Regions from separate parts of the Shinella agrisoli genome, predicted to be linked through region 1. Evidence: predicted binding sites of a transcription regulator. Region 1 holds the regulator's gene; each other region holds the start of a gene.

Region 1 (5,496 bases):
GATGCTCCTCGAAGGTCATGATGTCGGCCATGATCTGGCAAGGGTGGGTGAGATCCGTCAGCGCGTTGATGACCGGCACGGTGGCGTGCTCGGCAAGCTCCAGCAGGCGCGCATGGTCGGTCGTGCGGATCATGATGGCGTCGACGTAGCGCGACAGGACCTTCGCCGTGTCGCCGATCGTCTCGGCGCGGCCGAGCTGCATTTCGGTGCCCGACAGGAACAGCGTCTCGCCGCCGAGCTGGCGCATGCCGACATCGAAGGAGACGCGGGTGCGCGTGGAGGGCTTCTCGAAGATCATCGCCAGCATCTTGCCGGCGAGAGGCCGCTCTTCCGTACCGGCCTTGCTGGCCGCCTTGCGCTTGTGCGCATCGTCCATGATGACGCGCAGATCGCTTTCCGAAACGGCGGAAAGGTCGAGAAAATGCTTGGCCATGGTATGTCCTGTCTGTCCCCGGTCCCTTTGCTCAGGCGGCCTTGGCGGCCGTGAGCTTCTCTGCTGCCCGCTCGATACGCGCAAGCCCCTCGCGCGCTTCTTCCGCCGTCACCGTCAGCGGCGGCAGCAGCCGCAGCACGTTGTCGCCCGCCGGGACGGCGAGCAGCCTTTCCGCGCGCACAGCCTTCAGCAGGTCGGCAGCCGGAATCTTCGCCTTGATGCCGAGCATCAGCCCCTCGCCGCGGATCTCCTCGACGATCTCCGGGAAGCGGTCCTTCAGCGCCGCGAGGCCCTGGCGGAAGACGAGGGCGACAGCGCGCACATGGTCGAGGAAGCCGTCTTCGAGCACGACGTCGAGCACGGCGTTGCCGACGGCCATCGCGAGCGGATTGCCGCCGTAGGTGGAGCCGTGCGTGCCGGCGACCATGCCGGATGCGGCTTCCGCGGTGGCAAGGCAGGCGCCGAGCGGAAAGCCGCCGCCGATGCCCTTTGCGACCGCCATGATGTCCGGCGTGATGCCGGACCATTCATGGGCGAAGAGGCGGCCGGTGCGGCCGACGCCGGACTGCACCTCGTCGAGCACGAGCAGCAGCCCGTACTCGTCGCACAGCTGGCGCAACTCCTGCATGAACTCCTTCGGAACCGGGCGGATGCCGCCTTCACCCTGAACCGGCTCGATCAGGATCGCCGCCGTTTCCTCGGTGATCGCATCCTTGACGGCGGTGATGTCGCCGAAGGGGACCTGGAGGAAACCGGGGGCCTTGGGGCCGAAGCCTTCGAGATACTTCTCCTGCCCGCCCGCCGCGATGGTCGCGATCGTGCGGCCGTGGAAGGCGCCTTCGAACGTGATGATATGGTACTTGCCGGCATGGCCCTTGGCGAAATGATAGCGCCGCGCCGTCTTGATCGCGCATTCCAGCGCCTCGGCACCCGAATTGGTGAAGAACACCTTGTCGGCGAAGGTGGCTTCGGCCAGCCTGCGGCCGAGGCTTTCCTGGCCGGGGACTTCGTAGAGGTTCGACAGGTGCCAGACCTTGTCGGCCTGGTCCTTCAGCGCGGCGACAAGATGCGGATGGGCGTGGCCCAACGAATTGACGGCGACGCCCGCGGCGAAATCGAGATATCGCTCGCCATCTTCGGCAATCAGCCACACGCCCTCCCCGCGCGTGAACCGGAGCGGGGCACGCATATAGGTTTCATAGAGCGGCGCGGCATCGGCCATGGCGCGGATCCTCCGAAAAGAGATGCGGAAAAACGTGTCTGCGGCTTGACTTTTCCGGGCATCAGAAAAATCAAAAGCCGCCTTTCGGCGGCATGCCGGCACTATCGGCATTTCACCCCGGGATGTCAACAAAATCGCAAGCCGAAATGCGGCTGAACCTCCCGCAAGGTGAGGATTCACGGCACGCGTGGAAGGTGTCGCTATCGAGTCACACCCGACCAGCAAGTTGGGGAAAACTCCGAAATCGATTCGCCTCGATTCGGGCGACTCTTGTCACGGAGTCCCCCGGACTCTAGGTTAAAGGCCAATTACTAGGCTGCATGCGGCGGAACTAGTCACCAAAAGAGTTAGGGCGTTCAGTTCCGGACCCGTCCGGAACGCGATGAGGGATTCCCGCATTGCGAGCGCCGAACGGAGACGAGAGCATGAACTGGACAGACGAGCGCGTCGAGAAACTCAAGAAGCTCTGGAGCGAGGGCCTGAGCGCGAGCCAGATCGCGGCACAGCTCGGCGGCGTCAGCCGCAACGCGGTCATCGGCAAGGTGCACCGGTTGAACCTGCCGGGCCGGGCCAAGGCCGGCGGCACGCAGAGCGCATCGCGCCCGAAGCGCCCGGCGGCGGCAGCCCCGCGCCCGTCCAACTTCGCGGCCCGCGCCGTCACCGCCCGCACCGTGGCGCGCCCGGCCGGCAACACCATCGCCAAGGAAGAGATCGATTTCGACGCGCAGAGCGACCAGCTTCCGGTTCCGGCCAACGGCAATGCCGTGGTCGTGCCGATGTCGCGCCGGCTGGAACTGACGCAGCTCACCGAGCGCACCTGCAAATGGCCGATCGGCGATCCGCTGAACGACGACTTCCATTTCTGCGGCAACGAGTCCCCGGACAACTCGCCCTATTGCACCTACCACCAGCGCCTCGCCTACCAGCCCTCGGCCGAGCGGCGGCGGATGCGGTGAACAGCACGAGCGTGGACTGAGACGCGGGCCCGGAAGGGCCCGTTTTCGTCTGGGTTGGAGAATAAGGGCGAGGTCAACGCACCGCAAAACGCGAAACAGGCCCCGAAGGGCCCATTCCGTCCTTGGGAGGAAACTTTTCGCCTCAGGCTTCCAGCGAATAGCCGGCGCCGCGGACTGTGCGGATGACGTCCTGCATGTTGGCGAAGTTGAGCGCCTTGCGCAGGCGGCCGACATGCACGTCGACGGTGCGCTCGTCGACATAGATGTCATGGCCCCAGACGCCGTCGAGGAGCTGCGAGCGGGAGAAGACGCGGCCTGGCGAGGTCATCAGGAACTCCAGCAGGCGGAACTCCGTCGGGCCGAGGCGCACTTCGCGGGTGCGGCGGTGGACGCGGTGCGTCTCGCGGTCGAGCTCGATGTCGCCGCAGCGCAGGACCGTCGAGACGACCTCCGGCTTGGCCCGGCGGAGCATGGCGCGCACGCGGGCGACGAGCTCCGGCGTCGAGAAGGGCTTGACCACATAATCGTCCGCGCCGGTGGCAAGGCCGCGGACCCGCTCGCTCTCCTCGCCGCGCGCCGTCAGCATGATGATCGGCAGGCGCTCGGTTTCCGGCCGCTGGCGCAGGCGCCGGCACAGCTCGATGCCGGAAACGCCGGGCAGCATCCAGTCGAGGATGAGCAGGTCCGGCATGCGCTCCTGCAAGCGCATCTCGGCCTCGTCACCGGAGAGGATCGTATCGACCTCGAAGCCTTCGGCCTCGAGATTGTAGCGCAGGAGGACGCTCAGCGCCTCCTCGTCTTCCACGACGGCAATTCTGGGCACCATGGACCTGAACCCTGCTCTCGTTACTCGGAGACGTCGCTGGTGCCGGCGGCAACCACCGACGTCGAGGTATCGTCCTTCGGGCGCTCGCCCTCGGGCTGCGAGCCGGTCGCCATGTAGTAGATGGTTTCGGCGATGTTCGTCGCATGGTCGCCGATGCGCTCGATGTTCTTGGCGCAGAACAGGAGGTGCGTGCAGGGCGTGATGTTGCGCGGATCCTCCATCATGTAGGTCAGGAGCTCGCGGAACAGCGAGGTGTAGATCGCGTCGATCTCGTCGTCGCGCTCGCGGATGGCCTTGGCCTTGTCGACCGAGCGCGTGGCGAAGACGTCGAGCACTTCCTTCAATTGCATCAGGGCGAGCTCGGCAAGGTGCTCGAGGCCGCGGGCGAGCTTGCGCGGCATGCCCGAGCTCTGCACGGCGATGACACGCTTGGCGGTGTTCTTGCCGAGGTCGCCGACGCGCTCCAGCTCGGCCGCGATGCGGATCGCGCCCATGATCTCGCGCAGGTCCGCCGCCATCGGCTGGCGCTTGGCGATGGTGACGATCGCCTTCTCGTTGATCTGGCGCTCGGCATTGTCGAGGATGACGTCTTCCGAGATCACCTTCTGCGCCAGCGCCGCGTCGGTGGTGACGAGGGCGCGGACGGAATCCGACACCATCTGCTCGGCGGTGCCGCCCATTTCGGAGATGCGGCGGGAAAGGTACTTCAGTTCTTCGTCGTAGATCGAGACGATATGGGTCGGCATGGCTTTGTCCTTGCTGCGCGTGGTCAGGAAAACGGGCGTCAGCCGAAGCGGCCCATGATGTAGTCCTGCGTGCGCTGGTCGTCCGGGTTGGTGAACATCTTGTCCGTGTCGTTCTCCTCGACGAGGTTGCCGAGGTGGAACATGGCGGTGCGCTGCGAGACGCGGGCCGCCTGCTGCATCGAGTGCGTCACGATGACGATGGTGAAGTTGGCGCGCAGCTCGTGGATCAGTTCCTCGACCTTGGCCGTCGCGATCGGGTCCAGCGCCGAGCAGGGCTCGTCCATCAGGATGACCTCCGGGCTGACGGCGACGGCGCGGGCGATGCAAAGGCGCTGCTGCTGGCCGCCGGAAAGGCCGGTGCCGGACTCCTGCAGGCGGTCCTTCACCTCGTTCCAGAGGCCCGCCTTCTGCAGGCTCTGCTCGACGACGGCGTCCATGTCGGCCTTCGTCTTGGCGAGGCCATGGATGCGCGGGCCGTAGGCGACATTCTCGTAGATCGACTTCGGGAACGGGTTCGGCTTCTGGAAGACCATGCCGACGCGGGCGCGCAGCTCCACGACGTCGATCGCCGGATCGTAGATGTCATCGGAATCGAGCGTGATGCGGCCGGTGACGCGGCAGCCGTCGATCGTGTCGTTCATGCGGTTCAGCGTGCGCAGGAAGGTGGACTTGCCGCAGCCCGACGGGCCGATGAGGGCGGTCACGGTGTTTTCGCGGACGTTGAGGTTGACGTCGTAAAGGGCACGCTTCTCACCATAGTAGACCGAAACGTCCTTGCCGATCATCTTGTAGGAAATGTCGTTCATTTTCTTGTCCAGCGCTTTCTCGACTGCTGCTTCTGACATGATGTTCATCTGTCTGTTCCTTTACCAACGCCGTTCGAAGCGGCGGCGCAACAGGATTGCACCAACATTCATCAGGATGAGGAAGATGAGGAGCACGATGATGGCGCCCGAGGTGCGCTCCACGAAGGCGCGTTCGGCCTCGTTCGCCCACATGTAGATCTGCACCGGAAGCGCCGTCGCCGGGTCGAGCGGGGTTGCCGGAACGTCGGCGACAAAGGCGACCATGCCGATGAGGAGGAGCGGGGCGGTCTCGCCGAGAGCGTGGGCGAGGCCGATGATCGTGCCCGTCAGGATGCCCGGCATGGCGAGCGGCAGGACGTGGTGGAACACGGTCTGCATCTTCGAGGCGCCGAGACCCAGGGCCGCCGAGCGGATCGACGGCGGCACGGCCTTCAGCGCCGCGCGGGTCGCGATGATGATCGTCGGCAGCGTCATCAGCGTCAGCACCAGGCCGCCGACGAGGGCCGC
Region 2 (5,496 bases), on a different contig from region 1:
CCAGCACCACGCCCTCGACGTTCAGCATGTCGACCATCGTCACGCAGATGGCGTTTTCCGAAAGCAGCATGACCTGGTCGGCCGAAAACCGGCCGAGCGCGGCGAAATTGAGCGCGCCGATCTCGCCGACCGCGGCGCCGTCGACGAAATTGTCCACCTGGTCGAGCGTCACCACCGCGCCGCTCTCCAGGCTGCGCTTGAGGCTCGGCGCGCCCGCCGGCTCGCAGAACAGGAAGCTTGCCGGGCCGAGCGTGCCCTCGAGATAGCCGGTCACGCCCGAGGCGAGCCCGCCGCCGCCGACCGGCAGCACGACGAGGTCGGGCAGCCTGCCGCCGCCGAGCTGCGAAACGATCTCCGCCGCCACCGTCGCCTGCCCCTCGATGATGTCCTCGTGGTCGAAGGGCGGAACCATCAGCGCGCCGGTCGCCTCCGCATGGTCGCGGGCGGCCTTGTAGCACTGGTCGAAGAAGTCGCCGACGAGCCTGATCGTCACGAACTCGCCGCCGAACATGCGCGTCTTGTCGATCTTCTGCTGCGGCGTCGTCACCGGCATGAAGACCACGCCCGGCACGCCGAAATGGCGGCAGACGAAGGCGAAGCCCTGCGCGTGGTTGCCGGCCGAGGCGCAGACGAAGCTGCGCGCGCCGTCCGGCCTCGCCAGGACCTTGCGGAAGAAGTTGAACGCCCCGCGGATCTTGTAGGAGCGTACCGGCGAGAGGTCCTCGCGCTTGAGGTAGATGTCCGCGCCGTAGCGGGCGGAGAGGTGTTCGTTGAGCTGGAGGGGTGTTTCGGGAAAGAGCCCGCGCAGAGCCCGGCAAGCTGCGTCGACGTCCGGTTTCATGCCGTTCGATGCCATCCTTGAGTTTGGTCAATGCAAAGGCTATTGCATATCGCAGCGACGGACACCACCCGTCCCGGCCGCGCGGCCTTTCGAGACTTGACTTGAGCCCAGCCGGCACGCAGGACGACCTTCCTTGAACGCCACCATTTTCCGGTCCGCCATCAACATCGCCGCCATCAGCGGCATCTACCTCTCCGTGGCGATGCTCGTCCCGGCGTTCATCGACGTCTATTACGGCCATCCCGATTCGGAGATCTTCTTCCTTTCCGCCTTCTTTACCGGAGGCCTTTCGCTCGCCACGGCCGCCGCGACGCGGGCCGGCCCGCCGCCCTTCAACAAGCGCATGGGCTTCCTCGTCGTCAACATGCTGTGGCTGTCCGGCAGCATCATCGGCGCCATCCCGCTCTGGCTGTCGTCCCTCGACCTCACCTTCGCGCAGGCCTTCTTCGAATCGGTGTCGGCGATCAGCACGACGGGCTCCACGGTGATCGTCGGCCTCGACCATGCCCCGCCCGGCATCCTGATGTGGCGCTCGCTGCTGCACTGGCTCGGCGGCATCGGGATCCTCGCGCTCGGCCTCTTCATCATGCCGTACCTGCGCGTCGGCGGCATGTCCTTCTTCAAGCTCGAATCGTCGGACACCGCGGACAAGCCCTTCGCCCGCATCGCGAGCTATACGCGCGCCTTCCTCGCCATCTATGTGGCCATCACCCTCATCTGCGCGGTCACCTATGCCGCACTCGGCATGAGCCGCTTCGATGCGCTGAACCACGCCATGTCGACGGTCGCCACCGGCGGGCTTTCCACGCACGACGCCTCCTTCGGCTATTTCAAGAGCCTGCCGCTGCTGTGGGCCGCAACCTTCTTCATGACGCTCAGCAGCCTGCCCTTCTCGGTGCTCATCCTCATCGTCGTGCGCGGGCGCGTCGATGCCTGGCGCGATCCGCAGATCCGCGTCTTCCTCGGCTATCTCGTGCTGTTCTCCATCGCCGCCAGCGTCTACCAGCGCCTGGAGAACGGCGTCGATTTCCGCGAGGCGCTGGCGCATTCCTTCTTCACCGTCTCCTCCATCCTCTCGACCACGGGCTTTGCCAGCGACGACTATACGCAATGGGGCCATTTCATCGTGGCGCTCGCCTTCGTCGCCACCTTCATGGGCGGCTGCTCGGGCTCCACCGCCGGCGGCCTCAAGGCCTACCGCCTGATCATCCTCTTCAACTTCATCCGCACCGGCCTCTACCGCCTCCTCTATCCGGACGGCATCCATGCGGTGCGCTACGGGCCGATGACGGTCGATGCGGACCTCCAGCGCAGCGTCTTCCTGTTCTTCCTCACCTATGTGGCGATCTCCGCCATCGGCGCGATCCTCCTCGGCCTGATGGGCTATGACGTGCTGACGGCGATCTCGGCGGCCGCCACCTCGCTTTCGAACGTCGGCCCCGGCGTCACCCAGGCGATCGGGCCGGCCGGAACCTTCGCCGGCTTCCACGATGCCGCGCTCTGCCTGCTGTCGTTCCTCATGCTCCTCGGGCGTCTGGAAATCCTCACCGTCCTCGTGATCCTGACGCCGCTCTTCTGGAAGAGCTGATTTCGACCGTTCTTGACTGTTGTCACGCTTCTTCGCATCCTGCCCCGCATCCGGCTGGAGGAAGACTGAATGTCCGTGTCGAAGTCCCTGTTGCGTATGACCTTTGCCGCCGCGTTCGCGCCGGCATTCGCGCTTGCCGGCCCGCTCGCGGATGCGGCGAAGAAAGCCGAGGAACAGGCGGCCGCCGGCGACACGGTGGGCGCGCACAACACGATTCGCGATGCCTTCGGCGCCTTCGCCGCCACGCTGCCTTTCTCGATCGGCAAGTCCGTGTTCGTTTCCGCCCCGCCGGAAGGCTACGGCATGTATACCGCGCGGCCCGACGCCAACTTCAAGGCGGGCGAGGCGCTGATCTCCTATGTCGAGCCGGTGGGCCTCACCTGGCGCCCGGCCGACGGCGGGCTCCTGGAATCGCATTTCACCGTCGACCTCGAGCTGCTCGACCCCAAGGGCACCAAGCTCGCCGAGCAGAAGGCCTTCGGTTCCTTCGACTTCAAGGGCAGCGTGCGGAACCAGGAGGTCTTCGCCAAGCTGACCCTCAACCTGAGCAGCCCGCCCGCCGGCGACTACGTGCTGCGCTACCGCTTCCGCGACACGGCAAGCGGCGCCGTCGCCATCAGCGAGCAGCCGTTCAAGATCGTGCCCTGATCCGCCTCCTGCCCGTTTGCCGCGGTGCGAGAGAATTGTGACAAGCCGCGAATCAGCGCTTTCCAGCGCCTTTCCGCTCAATTATGACAGCCGCATGACAACCCCAGCCACGTAAGGGGCATTTATGCTTTCGCTGTTTCGTAAACTCATGCCGCGCGAGGACCGTTTCTTCGATCTCTTCGAGCAGCATTCCCGCACCGTCGTCGGCGCCGCCGAGGCCCTCCAGTCGCTGCTCGCCGGCGGACCGGACATGGAAAAGCATTGCGACCGCATCGTCGAGCTCGAAGACCAGGCCGACGACATCACCCGCGAAGTGCTGCTGGCCGTCCGCCGCAGCTTCATCACGCCCTTCGACCGCGGCGACATCAAGGATCTGATCCAGTCGATGGACGATGCCATCGACATGATGCACAAGACGGTCAAGACCATCCGCCTCTACGAGCAGACGGACTTCCAGCCGGGCATGCAGGAAATGGGCGGAGCCGTCGTCAAGGCCGCCCACCTCATCGCCGAGGCCATTCCGCTGCTCGACAAGATCGGCGTGCATGCCGGCCGCCTCAGCGCCATCGCCGAGGAGATCACCCGCGTCGAGGGCCGCTCGGACGAATTGCACGATCAGGGCCTGAAGGACCTCTTCAAGACCTTCGGCAAGTCCGACCCGATGGCCTACATCATCGGCAGCGAAATCTACGGGGAACTCGAAAAGGTCGTCGACCGCTTCGAGGACGTGGCGAACGAAATCAGCGGTATCGTGATCGAGAACGTCTGATGGACGCCACCCTCGCCTTTCCGCTGCTCGTCGGCCTCGTCGGCATCGCTCTGCTCTTCGACTTCCTGAACGGCCTGCACGACGCGGCGAACTCGATCGCCACGATCGTCTCGACGCGCGTGCTGCGCCCGCAATATGCGGTGATGTGGGCCGCCTTCTTCAACTTCATCGCCTTCCTGTTCTTCGGCCTGCACGTCGCCGAAACGCTCGGCAAGGGCATCATCGATCCCGCCATCGTCAGCCCGCTCGTCATCTTCGCGGCGCTGATGGGCGCGATCATCTGGAATGTCGTCACCTGGATATTCGGCATCCCGTCGAGCTCCTCGCACGCCCTCATCGGCGGCCTCGTCGGCGCGGGCCTTGCCAGGACCGGGTTCGACGCGGTGGTCTGGAGCGGCCTCATCAAGACGGCGAGCGCCATCTTCATGTCGCCGGCCATCGGCTTCCTCCTGGCGCTGATCCTCGTGCTGACCGTCTCCTGGCTCTTCGTGCGCCAGACGCCGTTTGCCGTCGACCGCACTTTCCGCGTCATGCAGTTCGTCTCGGCCTCGCTCTATTCGCTCGGCCACGGCGGCAACGACGCGCAGAAGACGATGGGCATCATCGCCGTGCTGCTCTTTTCGCAGGGCTATCTCGGCAGCGAGTTCCACGTGCCGTTCTGGGTGGTCATCACCTGCCAGGCGGCCATGGCGCTCGGCACCCTGATGGGCGGCTGGCGCATCGTGCACACGATGGGCTCGAAGATCACCCGCCTCAACCCGATGCAGGGCTTCTGCGCGGAAACGGGCGGGGCCATCACCCTCTTCGGCGCCACCTGGCTCGGCATCCCGGTCTCGACCACCCACACGATCACCGGCGCCATCATCGGCGTCGGGGCCGCCCGCCGCGTGTCCGCCGTGCGCTGGGGCATCGCGGGCAACATCGTCTGGGCGTGGATCATCACCTTGCCCTCGGCGGCGGCAATCTCCGCCTTCTTCTACCTGGTGTTCGACGCGTTCACGGGCTGAGGCCGATCCGGGCCCGGTCCTTACGGCCCGGCCCGGGTGAAAATCCTGGTGCGGACGGCGGGGGTCGAACCCGCATAGCCAAAGGCTGAGGGATTTTAAGTCCCTTGTGTCTACCGATTCCACCACGTCCGCGCGGTTCTCCTGCTAACAAAGAGGCGCGGCATACTCAACCGGTAAACAGCGGCGCACCGACGGCCGGCAGATTTCTGTCATTGCGGCGGTGCAAGAAATCGCGCAAAAAAGGGCGCGGCCCCTGACGCTGGCCGCACCCTCTTTTCCGGCGACGTCTCAGGAGAACGTCAGGCCGAAAGCCTGGCCGCGATCTTCGCGACATGGGCGCCCTGGTAGCGGGCGGCTTCGAGTTCGATTTCGGAGGGCTGGCGCGAGCCGTCGCCGCCGGTGATGGTGGAGGCGCCGTAGGGCGAGCCGCCCTTGATTTCCTCCAGGCCCATCTGCCCCTGGAAGGCGTAGGGCAGGCCGACGACGACGAGACCGTGGTGGAGGAGCGTCGGGATGAAGCCGAGGATGGTCGATTCCTGGCCGCCGTGCTGGGTGGCGGAGGAGGTGAAGACCGAGCCGACCTTGCCGGTGAGCTTGCCCTGCGCCCAGAGGCCGCCCGTCTGATCCCAGAAATTGCGCATCT
Region 3 (5,496 bases), on a different contig from region 1:
GTTCCGGCAAGACGAGCCTGATGGCGCTTCTCGCCGGCATCCGCAAGCCGCAGCGCGGCGAGGTGACGCTCGACGGCAAGCCGCTTTCCGCCCACGGCCGGCAGGGGATCGCCCGGCGCATCGCCTTCGTCGAGCAGCAGGCCGAAACCACCGAGCGCATTACGGCGCGGCAGGCCGTCGAACTCGGCCGCACGCCGCATCTCGGCGCGCTGACGCCCTGGTCGCGGGCGGACGACGCCATCGTCGACCGGGCGCTGGAGGAGGTCGACATGGCGCATTTCGCCGCCCGGCTCTGGCACACCCTTTCCGGCGGCGAGCGCCAGCGGCTGCACATCGCCCGCGCGCTCGCCCAGCAGGCGCCGATCCTGCTGCTCGACGAGCCGACCAACCATCTCGACATCGGCCACCAGATCGGCCTGCTCCAGCTGGTGCGCGAGCAGGAACTGACCGTCGTCGCAGCGCTGCACGACCTCAACCACGCCGCCATGTTCTGCGACCGCATCGCCGTCATGCAGGGCGGGCGCATCGTCGCGCTCGGCACGCCGGCCAAGGTACTGGAGCCGCAGCGCCTCGCCGACGTCTTCGGCGTCACCGTGGACGTCGAGCGCGACAGCGCCGGCGGCTGCTTCGTCCGCTACCGCCGGCCCGATCCGCGCCCGGCCAGACTCAAGCTCGTCGCAGAGGCAAGATGAAAACGCGTTTCCTTCTCACAGCGGCCCTCTTCGCCGCGCTCCACCACGCCGTGCCGGCCGCCGCCGAGACCTTCCGCGTCGAGATGCGCAACCGCGGCGAAAAGGGCTCGATGGTCTTCGAGCCGGATTTCCTGGCGATCAAGCCGGGCGACAGCGTGAAATTCATCGCCACCCACAAGAGCCACAACGCCGCGAGCATCGACGGCATGGTCCCGGAGGGCTACGCCGGCTTCAAGGGCAAGATCAACGAGGAGATCGAGGTCACGTTCGATCAGCCCGGCTATTACGGCATCAAGTGCTCGCCGCATTTCGGCATGGGCATGGTGATGCTGGTGAAGGTCGGCGAGGCGGAACTGACGGACGCCATCCGCAAGGTCGAGGTCCCGGCGCGCGCCCGGCCGCGCTTCGACGACATCTTCGCGCGCATCGACGCGGGCGAGGGGAAGTGATGCAGGGCACGCTCACGAACGGCGACCTCAAGGAGGACATCCGCGACTACTGGTCGCGCCGTTCCGAGACCTTCGACCTCGCCTTCGGCCACCGCATTCCGGAAGGGCCGGAATTCGACGCCTGGGCCGCGGCGATCCGCGAGCGCTTGGGCCCCGAGCCGCGCCGCGTGCTGGAACTCGCCTGCGGCACAGGGGAGGTGACTCGCCTCCTGCTTTCCCTCGGCCATGAGGTGACGGCGCTCGACTTCTGCGAGGCGATGCTGGCGGTCGCACGCAGGAAGCATGCCGGGGCGAAGGGCCTCCGCTTCCTGCTCGCCGACGCGGAGAACCCGATGGAGCCTGACGAGAGCTATGACGCCATCGTCTGCCGCCATCTCGTCTGGACGCTGACGGCGCCGGAGCGGGCTTTCTGCGAATAGCATCGCATGCTGAAGCCCGGCGGCATTCTTCTTTTCTTCGACGGCGACTGGGCCGCGCCGACCCGGCTCGGCCGGCTGGCGAGCCGGGCCATTGCCGTCATCGACAAGCTCGTCGGCACCGACCCGCACTATGACGGCGCGATGAGCGACCGCCATGCCGGCATCATGGAACGGCTGCCCTTCGGCGAAGGGCTCACCGTCGAGCGCGTTCTCCCGCTGCTCGAAGCGGCCGGTTTCCGGGATATGACGATCGGCTCGCATGCGCCGATCGCGGCGGCGCAGCGCCGAACGGCGGACCTGCGCAACAAGCTCCGCACGTTGCTTTACCGCCGCTTTATCCTCTGCAGCCGGAAATAGCGTCGGCCTCCGGCTCCACCGTCAGCCTGACGCGGTCGGCGGCAAAGCGCGTGCGGGAGAACTGGATGGGCGTGCCGTCGAGATCGGTGTTCACCGCCGTCGCCACGAGGATGATTGCGCCGGGCGAGAGCTTGAGGTTCCGCATGTCGTCGCCCTCGGCGTGGATCGCCGAGATTTCCGTCGAGCGGCGCACGTAGTCGGGCACGCCGAGCTCGCGGAAGGAGGCGGTGATCGATCGCGTCCGGTCGAACGCCGCGGCGATGCCGCCGAAACGATCCGCCGGAAAATAGTGCGTCCCGCAGGAGATCGGGCGCTTGTCGGCGCTGTTCACCGTCTCGAGGCGCACGCAGAGGGAACCCGTCGCCAGCCCGAGCGCATCCGCGACCGCGGAGGGGGCGACCTCCGTCGCGGACCCCAGCAGCCTGCCTTCGAGGTCGCGCGCCTGGTCGCCGAGCCCCTGCGAGAAGCGGGTGCGGCGGGAGATGGGAAAGCGCAGGCGGTCGCGCCGCTCGATACGCGTGCCGATGCCCTGGATCGGCCGAACGATGCCTTCCTCCGCCAGCGCCGCCATGGCGCTGCGCACCGTGTGCCGGTTCACGCCGAATCGCCCGGCGAGCACCGTCTCCGGCGGCATCATGCCGGTCTCGTCGAAATCGCCGTTGTTGATTGCAAGGCGCAGGCGGTCCGCGATCTGCCGCCAGAGCGCCACGCCCGTTTGCCGTTCCACCATTTCCGCCCCCGCGAACACCCCTTGTCACACCCTTGTCATTCCCGCCGTTTAAGAGGAGACTTAGATGTTTAGTTGTCTAGATTAATAGACATTTGGAGACATGGCAATGACATCAGTTCGGAAATCTGCCGAAGCCGCCGCGAAAGACGCGGCCGGCGAGCGGCAGAGGGCAATGGGCCTCTTGGCGAAGGCGAGCCGGGCCGAGTTGCAGGCGGCCTTCGACGCGCTCGCCGACAAGCCGGCCGTCCAGCCCGTGCGCGGCCCGGAGACGGGCCTCGTCATGGTGCGCGGGCGCATCGGCGGCGGCGGGGCGCCGTTCAATCTCGGCGAGGCGACGGTGAGCCGCGCGAGCGTCCGCCTGGAAGACGGCACGGTCGGCCACGGCCAGGCGCTCGGCACCGATGGAGCCAAGGCGAGGCTCGCGGCGATCTTCGACGCGCTCTTCCAGCAGCCGGCCCGCAAGGGGGAGGTCGAGGCGCTGCTCGGCGCCATCGCGACGCGCGTCGCGGCGGAGGATGCGGCGAAGGCCCGCCAGACAGCCGCCACCCGCGTCGATTTCTTCACCATGGTTCGCGGAGAGGACTGACGATGCACGACACGCTCGCTTTTGCCGGCGGCTTCCTGGAGCCGGTCTTCGAAGCCCAAGCCGTCTTCCGCACGCTGATGGACTGCATGGCCCGTCCGGGGACGATCGGCCGCCTCTCCGCCGCCGTCATGCCGCCCGCTCCACTCTCGGCCGCGGCCGGCGCCGTCGCGCTGACGCTCTGCGGCCACGACACGCCCGTCTGGCTGACGCCGACGCTCGCCACATCGCCGCTGCCCGGCTGGCTCGCCTTCCATGCCGGCGCACCCGTCACCGGCGAGCGCCAGAACGCCCGCTTCGCCTTCGTGGAGAAGGGGGCGATGCTGCCCGATCCCTCTCTCTTCGCGCAGGGCACGCAGGAATATCCGGACCGTTCCACGACGCTCGTCGTGGAGATCGACGCCTTCGAGGGCGGCCGGCCGCTCATGCTGAAGGGGCCGGGCATCCGCACCGAGGAAGAGGTCGCGCCCCTTGGCCTGCCGGACATGTTCCCGCATTTCTGGGCGGAGAACCGGCAGAATTTCCCGCGCGGCGTCGACCTGATCCTCGTTGCCGGCAACGCCGTCCTCTGCCTGCCGCGCACCACCGTTCTTCGCGTGAAGGAGGCCTGAGCCATGTACGTTGCCGTCAAGGGCGGCGAAGCCGCCATCGCCAACGCCCACCGCCTTCTCGCCGACCGCCGCCGCGGCGACCGTTCGCTGCCGGCGATCCGCATCGAGCAGATCGTCGCCCAGCTCGGCCTTGCTGTCGACCGCGTGATGGCGGAGGCCTCGCTCTACGACCGGGCGCTCGCCGCCCTCGCCATAAGGCAGGCGCGGGGCGACATGATCGAGGCGATCTTCATCCTGCGCGCCTACCGCACGACGCTGCCGCGCTTCGGCTATTCGAAGCCCGTCGAGACGAGCGACATGCTGATCGAGCGCCGCGTCTCGGCGACCTACAAGGACCTGCCGGGCGGCCAGCTCCTCGGCCCCACCTTCGACTATACCCACCGCCTGCTCGACCCTTCGCTCCTGACGGACGAGGCGGTGGAGGCGCCGCCGGAGCGCGAGGCGGCCGGCGAACCGGTGATGCGCGTCTCCGACATCCTCGCCGGCGAGGGGCTCGTCGAGGACGACGGCAGCCTTCCGGACGGGCACGTGCCGGGCGATATCACTCGCGAGCCGCTGGAATTCCCCATGGCCCGGGACCTGCGCCTCCAGGCGCTCGCCCGCGGCGACGAGGGTTTTCTCCTGGCGCTCGGCTATTCCACCCAGCGCGGCTATGCCCGCACCCATCCCTTCGTCGGCGAGGTGCGCATCGGCGAGGTCGAGGTGGAACTGGACATGCCGGAGCTCGGCTTCGCCGTCCCGCTCGGCCGCATCCAGGTCACCGAGTGCCAGATGGTCAACCAGTTCAAGGGCTCGGCGAAGAACCCGCCGCAGTTCACCCGCGGCTACGGCCTCGTCTTCGGCCAGAGCGAACGCAAGGCCATGGCCATGTCGCTGGTCGACCGGGCGCTTCGTGCGGAGGAATTCGGCGAGGACATCGTCGCCTCGGCGCAGGACGAGGAATTCGTCATCTCCCATTCCGACAACGTGCAGGCGACGGGCTTCGTCGAGCACCTGAAGCTGCCGCACTACGTGGACTTCCAAGCCGAGCTCGACCTCGTACGCCGCATGCGGCGCGAATACGAGGCCGCGCAGAACAACGATCTTCCGGAGGCCGCAGAATGACGACCGCAGAGCTGGCAACGTACAACTTCGCCTATCTCGACGAACAGACGAAGCGCATGATCCGCCGCGCGATCCTGAAGGCGATCGCCATCCCCGGCTACCAGGTGCCCTTCGCCTCGCGCGAAATGCCGATGCCCTACGGTTGGGGCACCGGCGGCGTGCAGGTGACGGCGGCGATCCTCGGGCCGAAGGACGTGCTGAAAGTCATCGACCAGGGGGCGGACGACACGACCAACGCCGTCTCCATCCGCGCCTTCTTCCAGAAGGTCGCCAATGTGGCGGTGACGACGAGGACCCGCGAGGCGACGATCATCCAGACGCGCCACCGCATCCCCGAGGAGACGCTGACGGCCGGCCAGACCCTCGTCTACCAGGTGCCTATCCCCGAACCGCTCCGCTTCCTCGAACCGCGCGAGACAGAGACGCGCAAGATGCATGCGCTGGAGGAATACGGCCTCATGCACGTCAAGCTCTACGAGGACATCGCCAGGAACGGCCATATCGCCACGACCTATGCCTATCCGGTGAAGGTGGAGGGCCGCTACGTCATG
Region 4 (5,496 bases), on a different contig from region 1:
GCGTCTGGGTGCTGCGCACGGCGCTGCCCGGCGCGCCGAGCCGGTGGGCGGGCGTTTCGGCCGGCGGCTCGCCGATCGCAAGGCGCACGCTGACGGAGGCGAGCCCGGGCAGGGCGGCGCCGAGGTCGAGGGCCACCTGGTTCCCGCCGTTGGCAAGCGCCGCCGCGGCCGTGACCATCTGCAAGGCATTGACCGCCATCTGCCAGTCGCCGCCCGTCGCAACGGCAAGGCCCTTCTTGGGATCGAGGTTGAGGATGCGGGAGAGCGGCAGCTTCACCGCGGAGCCGGCCGTCGCCTTCTCGATCGCGTGGAGGGCGGAGCGCACGGGACCGGAAAGGCCCTGGACGGCGCGCATGGAGGCGAGGACCTGCGGCATGGTGAGGTCGGCGTCCAGCACCTCTTCATAGGTCGCCGCCGTGAGGTTCAGGTCCGTCGCGACCGCCCCGAGGAACGGCCGGATCGCGATGTCGGCGTCCGCCAGCGCCTCGTAGTCCATCAGCTTGAGCGAAAGGCTGGTGCCGAGAAGCTTGCCGAGCAGCGCGTTGAGGACGCCGTCGTTGAGGCTCGCAAGCCGCGTTCCGATGGAGAAGGCGGCGAGCTTCGTGCGGGAGGCGGAGCCCGTCGCGGAAAGGTGCGGCGGTTTCGGCATGAACATCGCGGCGAGAAAGAGGTCGGCGGGGCGCGAGAGGGTCACGCGGGCGGCGTCGGCGTCGGCGCCCGCCGGCCTGAAGCGCTCCTCGGGCGCGATGTGCGGATCGGCGACGTAGCGGCCGCGCTCGACGCTTGCGGTGGCGGCGTTGAGGTGCAGCGAGGCGGACGCCGGTATCGTCACGCCGTTCCCGCCGGTGACGGCGACGGGAAGGTTGTTGAGCGCGAAATAGGCGGCCGCCGCCTTTTCCGCCTCGGCGATGTCGGATGCGGCGGCGATGGCGGCAAGGTCGGCGGCGGCCTGCAACTGGCGCTGCTGCACGGTTAGGTAGCCGTAGTCGACGCCGAGGGCGAGGGAGAAGACCATCAGCGGCAGGCTGAGGGCGGCGAGCGTGCCGATATTGCCGGAACGGTCGGCGAGGAGGCCGGGGCGCTTCATGTCACAGCCCTCCCACGCGCACCGTCGCGTAGCGCTCGATCTTCTCGTGCGGCAGCGCGAAGGTGAAGAGCTTCCAGATCGGCAGGTCGCTGGAATCGTAGGAGACCGTCACGGTGAACTGCTCGGGATTGCCGGGATCGTCGGTGACGACGACCTGCATCTTCGCCCGGTTGATGAAGGAATAGTCGAGGCGCGAGGCGTGGAGGTAGCGGTTGACGAGCGTGACGCGCTCGGCCGGGTTGAGGCCGGCGACCGCCGTGCGGGCCGCGTCGGCGGCAATCTGCTGCACCGAATGGGTGACGGAAAGATAGATGCCGTAGGCGATGAGGGTGAAGAGCGCGAGGAAGAACAGCGGCGCGATGATCGCGAATTCCAGCGCCGACGTGCCGGCGCGGTCCTTCGACAGGCGGGTGAGGGCGTGCATGACATCTCCTCTTCGGATCGTCTGAGGACAAGGCGTTCCCGCATCCAAAAAGGATGCACCTTTATCGTGCACCCGGAGTCTTAATTTCTCCTATAGATTGATTTAGGCGGGTTTGCGCCTATCCGCGGTTGCGTCCGGTTGTGGTGTCAGAAGCCCGCGGCCATCAGCTCGGCATGGGAATCAAAGAAGCGTTCGAGGCCGTACTGCTTGCCGAACATGATGTCGTGCTGCAGGAAGCGGAAATCGCGCACCAGCGGGTCGATCGTCTTCTTGCGGGCCCAGTCGGCCGTCGCCTTACCGTTGGCGTCGATCAGCATGTAGCGGTCGATGACGCGCAGCTTGTCGTGCACCGCGCCGAGGAAGCCGGTGTAGTAGGGATGCTCGTAGCCTGCCTCCTTGAGGATGTGGTAGGACAGGAACGCCGGGCTGATCGTGCCGACCTCCTTCTCGACGCCGGTCTTGTTCGACCAGATGACGAGCGGGGTCTCGTGCTCCTTCTTCATCTGCTCGGGCGTGCCCTTGCGCGAGGCAGTGATGCCCTTCATGTAGCCGGAGTTCTTGTAGACCGTGTTGAGCGGCGGCAGGTGGTCGCCGAAGACGACGATGATCGTCTCGCGGTCGCGCTTCCTCGCCCAGTCCATCAGCATCTTCAGGCTCTTGTCGGCCTCCTTCACGCCCTGGGCGTAGCTCGCCAGCATGCGGGTGTCGCGGGCGTCGAGGCTGCCGTCGACCTTGACGTCGGTCTTGGCGTAGCGGCCGTCGTCATAGGGGCCGTGGCCCTGGAGCGTGACGGTGAAGAAGAAGAACGGGTTCTCCTGCATGTCCGCCTGGCGGATGATCTCCTTGGTCAGCGCCTCGTCCGAGGTGAAGTTGCCGCGTTTTGCGAGCGGCGGCATCTTGTCGACGTCCTTGAAGGTCTCGAAGCCGAAGGCCTTGTAGACGCTCCTGCGGTTCCAGAACCAGCCGGAGAACGGATGGATGGCGCGTGCCGTGTAGCCTTCCGCCCGGAAGAACGTCGCGAGCGAGGGGATCGGCTTGCGCACGTACTGCTGGTAGGGAATGCTGCCCGTCGGCAGGAAGGCGTTGGAAAATCCGGTCAGCGCCTCGAACTCGACATTGGCGGTGAGGCCGCCGAATTCTGGCGAGAAGACGTTGCCGCTTTGGTTCTTGCGGATGACGGGCATCGGGTCGGGCGACAGCTTCACGCTCTGGATGCGCGTCGGATCCCACAGCGACTCGCTCATGACGACGATGACGTCGGGCTTGGAGCGGTGCGTCGTGCCGGCCGGCATGGGCTTGGACGGGATCTTGTCGATGGCGTCGATCATGTAGCCGGCCGGCGCCTGCACGTTGGCCATCGGCAGGTTGATGGCAAACGCCATGACGAAGCCGTTGTGGCGGTAGTTCTCCGCCTGGTCCCACATGATCGGGAAGACCTTGAGCCGGTCGCGGATCCAGGAGAACTCGTTGTAGTCCATGATGGAGACGAAGCCGGCGATGAGCGGCAGGGCGACGGCGAGCCGCGTCAGGCGTTCCCTCTTCGTCAGCGGCCGGAAGCGGCGCCAGGCGAAGATCCAGAGGCCGACGAGGCCGACGACGGCGGCGACGACGGCGAGCGCGAGGCCTGCGGCCGTCCACGGCCGGTCCTGCACCAGCACCGGCATCAGCTCCAGGATCTGGCGGCCGAAGAGCAGGTCGGTCGGATAGAGCGGGTCGGTGAGGAAAACCTGCTTCTGCTGCGAGATGACGCCCATCAGCATGACGAGCGGCGAGACGAGCAGGACGGCCTTGTGCTGCCGGCCGATCAGCGCGTCGATGGCGAGATAGACCAGGAAGAACAGGCCCGTGGTGGTCCAGCCGGGCTGCTGGAGATTGGTCAGGTAGGCATAGGTCTGCTGGAGCGAGCCGCGCGTGATGAGCTCGATGACGGCGACGGTGGCAAGGGCAAGAAGGCCGGAGACGGCGAGCGAGCGCAGAACGGCGAACGTCTTGGCGTGGCGGGCGAGGAAGCCTGTCTCGACGGCAAGTCCTTCGGTGGCTTCGATCGCCACGGCTGCGGGAGTGAACAAGGCCAAGGCCGTCTCCAAACTTCATAAAACTTTCGTGTATCTGTCATACGGCTGTCATCTTGAACAGGAGATGAACGTTTCCCGCAACGTTCTTCCCGTCCTTTGGTTCCTCCTGTTGCATTGTCGCAATGGTGTGCGGAACCCGCTGAAAAACGAGCGTTTTTGCCGAAAGCGCAGGCAATTGCCCCGCTCTTCATTCCCAAAGCGTCCGGCATGCTCTAAAGAGCGTATCGACCGTCCGCAGTTTCCTGCCGCTTTGCACGGGGAAACGGCGGACACGAGCAGGAGACGGGCCCGCAGACATGACTTCCGACACTGAAAAGGCGACGCTGCGCATCGCCGTCGCGCAATTGAACCCGACCGTCGGCGACGTGGCCGGCAACCTCGCCAGGGCGCGCGCCGCCCGCGAGGACGCCGCTCGTCAGGGCGCCGACCTGCTGCTTCTGACGGAGCTCTTCATTTCCGGCTATCCGCCGGAGGACCTCGTGCTCAAGCCCGCCTTCCTGAAGGCCTGCCGCCGCGCGATCGACGATCTTGCCGCCGACACCGCCGATGGCGGGCCGGGCGTCGTCGTCGGCTTTCCGCGGCAGGACGAGACGGGGCGCTACAACGCCGTCGCCGTGCTCGACGGCGGCAAGGTGAGCGCGATCCGCGACAAGGTGGACCTGCCGAACTACGGCGAGTTCGACGAGAAGCGCGTCTTCGACCAGGGCGCCATGCCCGGCCCGGTCAATTTCCGCGGCGTGCGGCTCGGCATTCCGATCTGCGAGGACATCTGGGGCGAGCTCGGCGTCTGCGAGACGCTGGCCGAGAGCGGCGCGGAAATCCTCATCTCGCCGAACGGGTCCCCCTATTATCGCGGCAAGGTGGACGTGCGCCATCAGGTGGTGCTGAAACAGGTCATCGAGACCGGCCTGCCGCTCCTCTACGCCAACCAGCTCGGCGGCCAGGACGAGCTCGTCTTCGACGGGGCGAGCTTCGCCTTCAACGCGGACAAGACGCTCGCCTTCCAGATGAGCCAGTTCGAGGAGACGGTCGCGCTCACCACCTGGAAGAGGGCGGGCGAGGGCTGGGTCTGCGACGGCGGGCCGATGTCGCGCATTCCCGAGCGCGAGGAGGCGGACTACCGCGCCTGCCTCCTCGGCTTCCGCGACTACGTCAACAAGAACGGCTTCAAGAACGTGGTGCTCGGCCTTTCCGGCGGCATCGACTCGGCGATCTGCGCCGCCATCGCCGTCGATGCGCTCGGCGAGGAGCGGGTGCGCTGCGTGATGCTGCCCTACCGCTACACGTCCGGGGATTCGCTGAAGGACGCGGCCGATTGCGCCAGGGCGCTCGGCTGCCGCTACGACGTCGTGCCGATCGAGGCGCCGGTGGCCGGCTTCCTTTCCTCGCTCTCCGAGCTTTTCGAGGGGACCGAGGAGGGCATCACGGAGGAGAACCTCCAGAGCCGCGCGCGCGGCACGATCCTCATGGCCATCTCCAACAAGTTCGGCTCGATGGTCGTCACCACCGGCAACAAGTCGGAAATGTCGGTCGGCTACGCCACGCTCTACGGCGACATGAACGGCGGCTTCAACCCGATCAAGGACCTCTACAAGATGCAGGTCTACGCGCTGTCGCGCTGGCGCAACGAACATGTGCCGCCGGGCGCGCTCGGCCCTTCCGGCGAGGTCATCCCGAGAAACATCATCGACAAGGCGCCGTCCGCGGAGCTTCGCCCCAACCAGACCGACCAGGATTCCCTGCCGCCCTATCCGGTGCTCGACGACATCCTCGAATGCCTCGTCGAGAAGGAGATGAGCACGGAGGAGATCGTCGCGCGCGGCCACGATGCGGCGACCGTGCACCGGGTCGAGCACCTGCTCTACATCGCCGAATACAAGCGCCGCCAGTCGGCCCCCGGCGTGAAGATC

The links. The regulator PhoB, encoded in region 1, activates phosphate uptake and scavenging genes when phosphate is short. The targets are predictions, from matches to a motif close to TGTCATNNANCTGTCAT.
Region 2: a site for PhoB is predicted at 3,161-3,177, ahead of ACIIOY_RS18375 (DUF47 domain-containing protein). Genes of this name have one in related genera too.
Region 3: a site for PhoB is predicted at 2,670-2,686, ahead of phnF (phosphonate metabolism transcriptional regulator PhnF). Genes of this name have one in related genera too.
Region 4: a site for PhoB is predicted at 3,622-3,638, ahead of ACIIOY_RS16470 (LTA synthase family protein). Genes of this name have one in related genera too.

What each region holds. Positions count from the first base shown of each region.
Region 1 is NZ_JBJIEP010000008.1:24,798-30,293, forward strand. Features, by position in the region: gene argF (ornithine carbamoyltransferase) at 1-433, opposite strand, end outside; gene ACIIOY_RS10265 (aspartate aminotransferase family protein) at 465-1,655, opposite strand; gene ACIIOY_RS10270 (GcrA family cell cycle regulator) at 2,081-2,611, shown strand; gene phoB (phosphate regulon transcriptional regulator PhoB) at 2,754-3,437, opposite strand; gene phoU (phosphate signaling complex protein PhoU) at 3,458-4,183, opposite strand; gene pstB (phosphate ABC transporter ATP-binding protein PstB) at 4,222-5,037, opposite strand; gene pstA (phosphate ABC transporter permease PstA) at 5,050-5,496, opposite strand, start outside.
Region 2 is NZ_JBJIEP010000017.1:105,499-110,994, reverse strand. Features, by position in the region: gene ilvA (threonine ammonia-lyase) at 1-841, opposite strand, end outside; gene ACIIOY_RS18385 (TrkH family potassium uptake protein) at 975-2,429, shown strand; gene ACIIOY_RS18380 (hypothetical protein) at 2,499-3,077, shown strand; gene ACIIOY_RS18375 (DUF47 domain-containing protein) at 3,202-3,846, shown strand; gene ACIIOY_RS18370 (inorganic phosphate transporter) at 3,846-4,853, shown strand; tRNA gene ACIIOY_RS18365 (tRNA-Leu) at 4,900-4,985, opposite strand; gene wrbA (NAD(P)H:quinone oxidoreductase type IV) at 5,153-5,496, opposite strand, start outside.
Region 3 is NZ_JBJIEP010000009.1:150,136-155,631, forward strand. Features, by position in the region: gene ACIIOY_RS11950 (ABC transporter ATP-binding protein) at 1-692, shown strand, start outside; gene ACIIOY_RS11955 (pseudoazurin) at 689-1,141, shown strand; partial or broken gene ACIIOY_RS11960 (class I SAM-dependent methyltransferase) at 1,141-1,917, shown strand; gene phnF (phosphonate metabolism transcriptional regulator PhnF) at 1,895-2,647, opposite strand; gene phnG (phosphonate C-P lyase system protein PhnG) at 2,754-3,233, shown strand; gene phnH (phosphonate C-P lyase system protein PhnH) at 3,236-3,841, shown strand; gene ACIIOY_RS11980 (carbon-phosphorus lyase complex subunit) at 3,845-4,945, shown strand; gene ACIIOY_RS11985 (alpha-D-ribose 1-methylphosphonate 5-phosphate C-P-lyase PhnJ) at 4,942-5,496, shown strand, end outside.
Region 4 is NZ_JBJIEP010000015.1:29,933-35,428, forward strand. Features, by position in the region: gene ACIIOY_RS16460 (pilus assembly protein TadG-related protein) at 1-1,087, opposite strand, end outside; gene ACIIOY_RS16465 (TadE/TadG family type IV pilus assembly protein) at 1,089-1,511, opposite strand; gene ACIIOY_RS16470 (LTA synthase family protein) at 1,658-3,580, opposite strand; gene ACIIOY_RS16475 (NAD+ synthase) at 3,883-5,496, shown strand, end outside.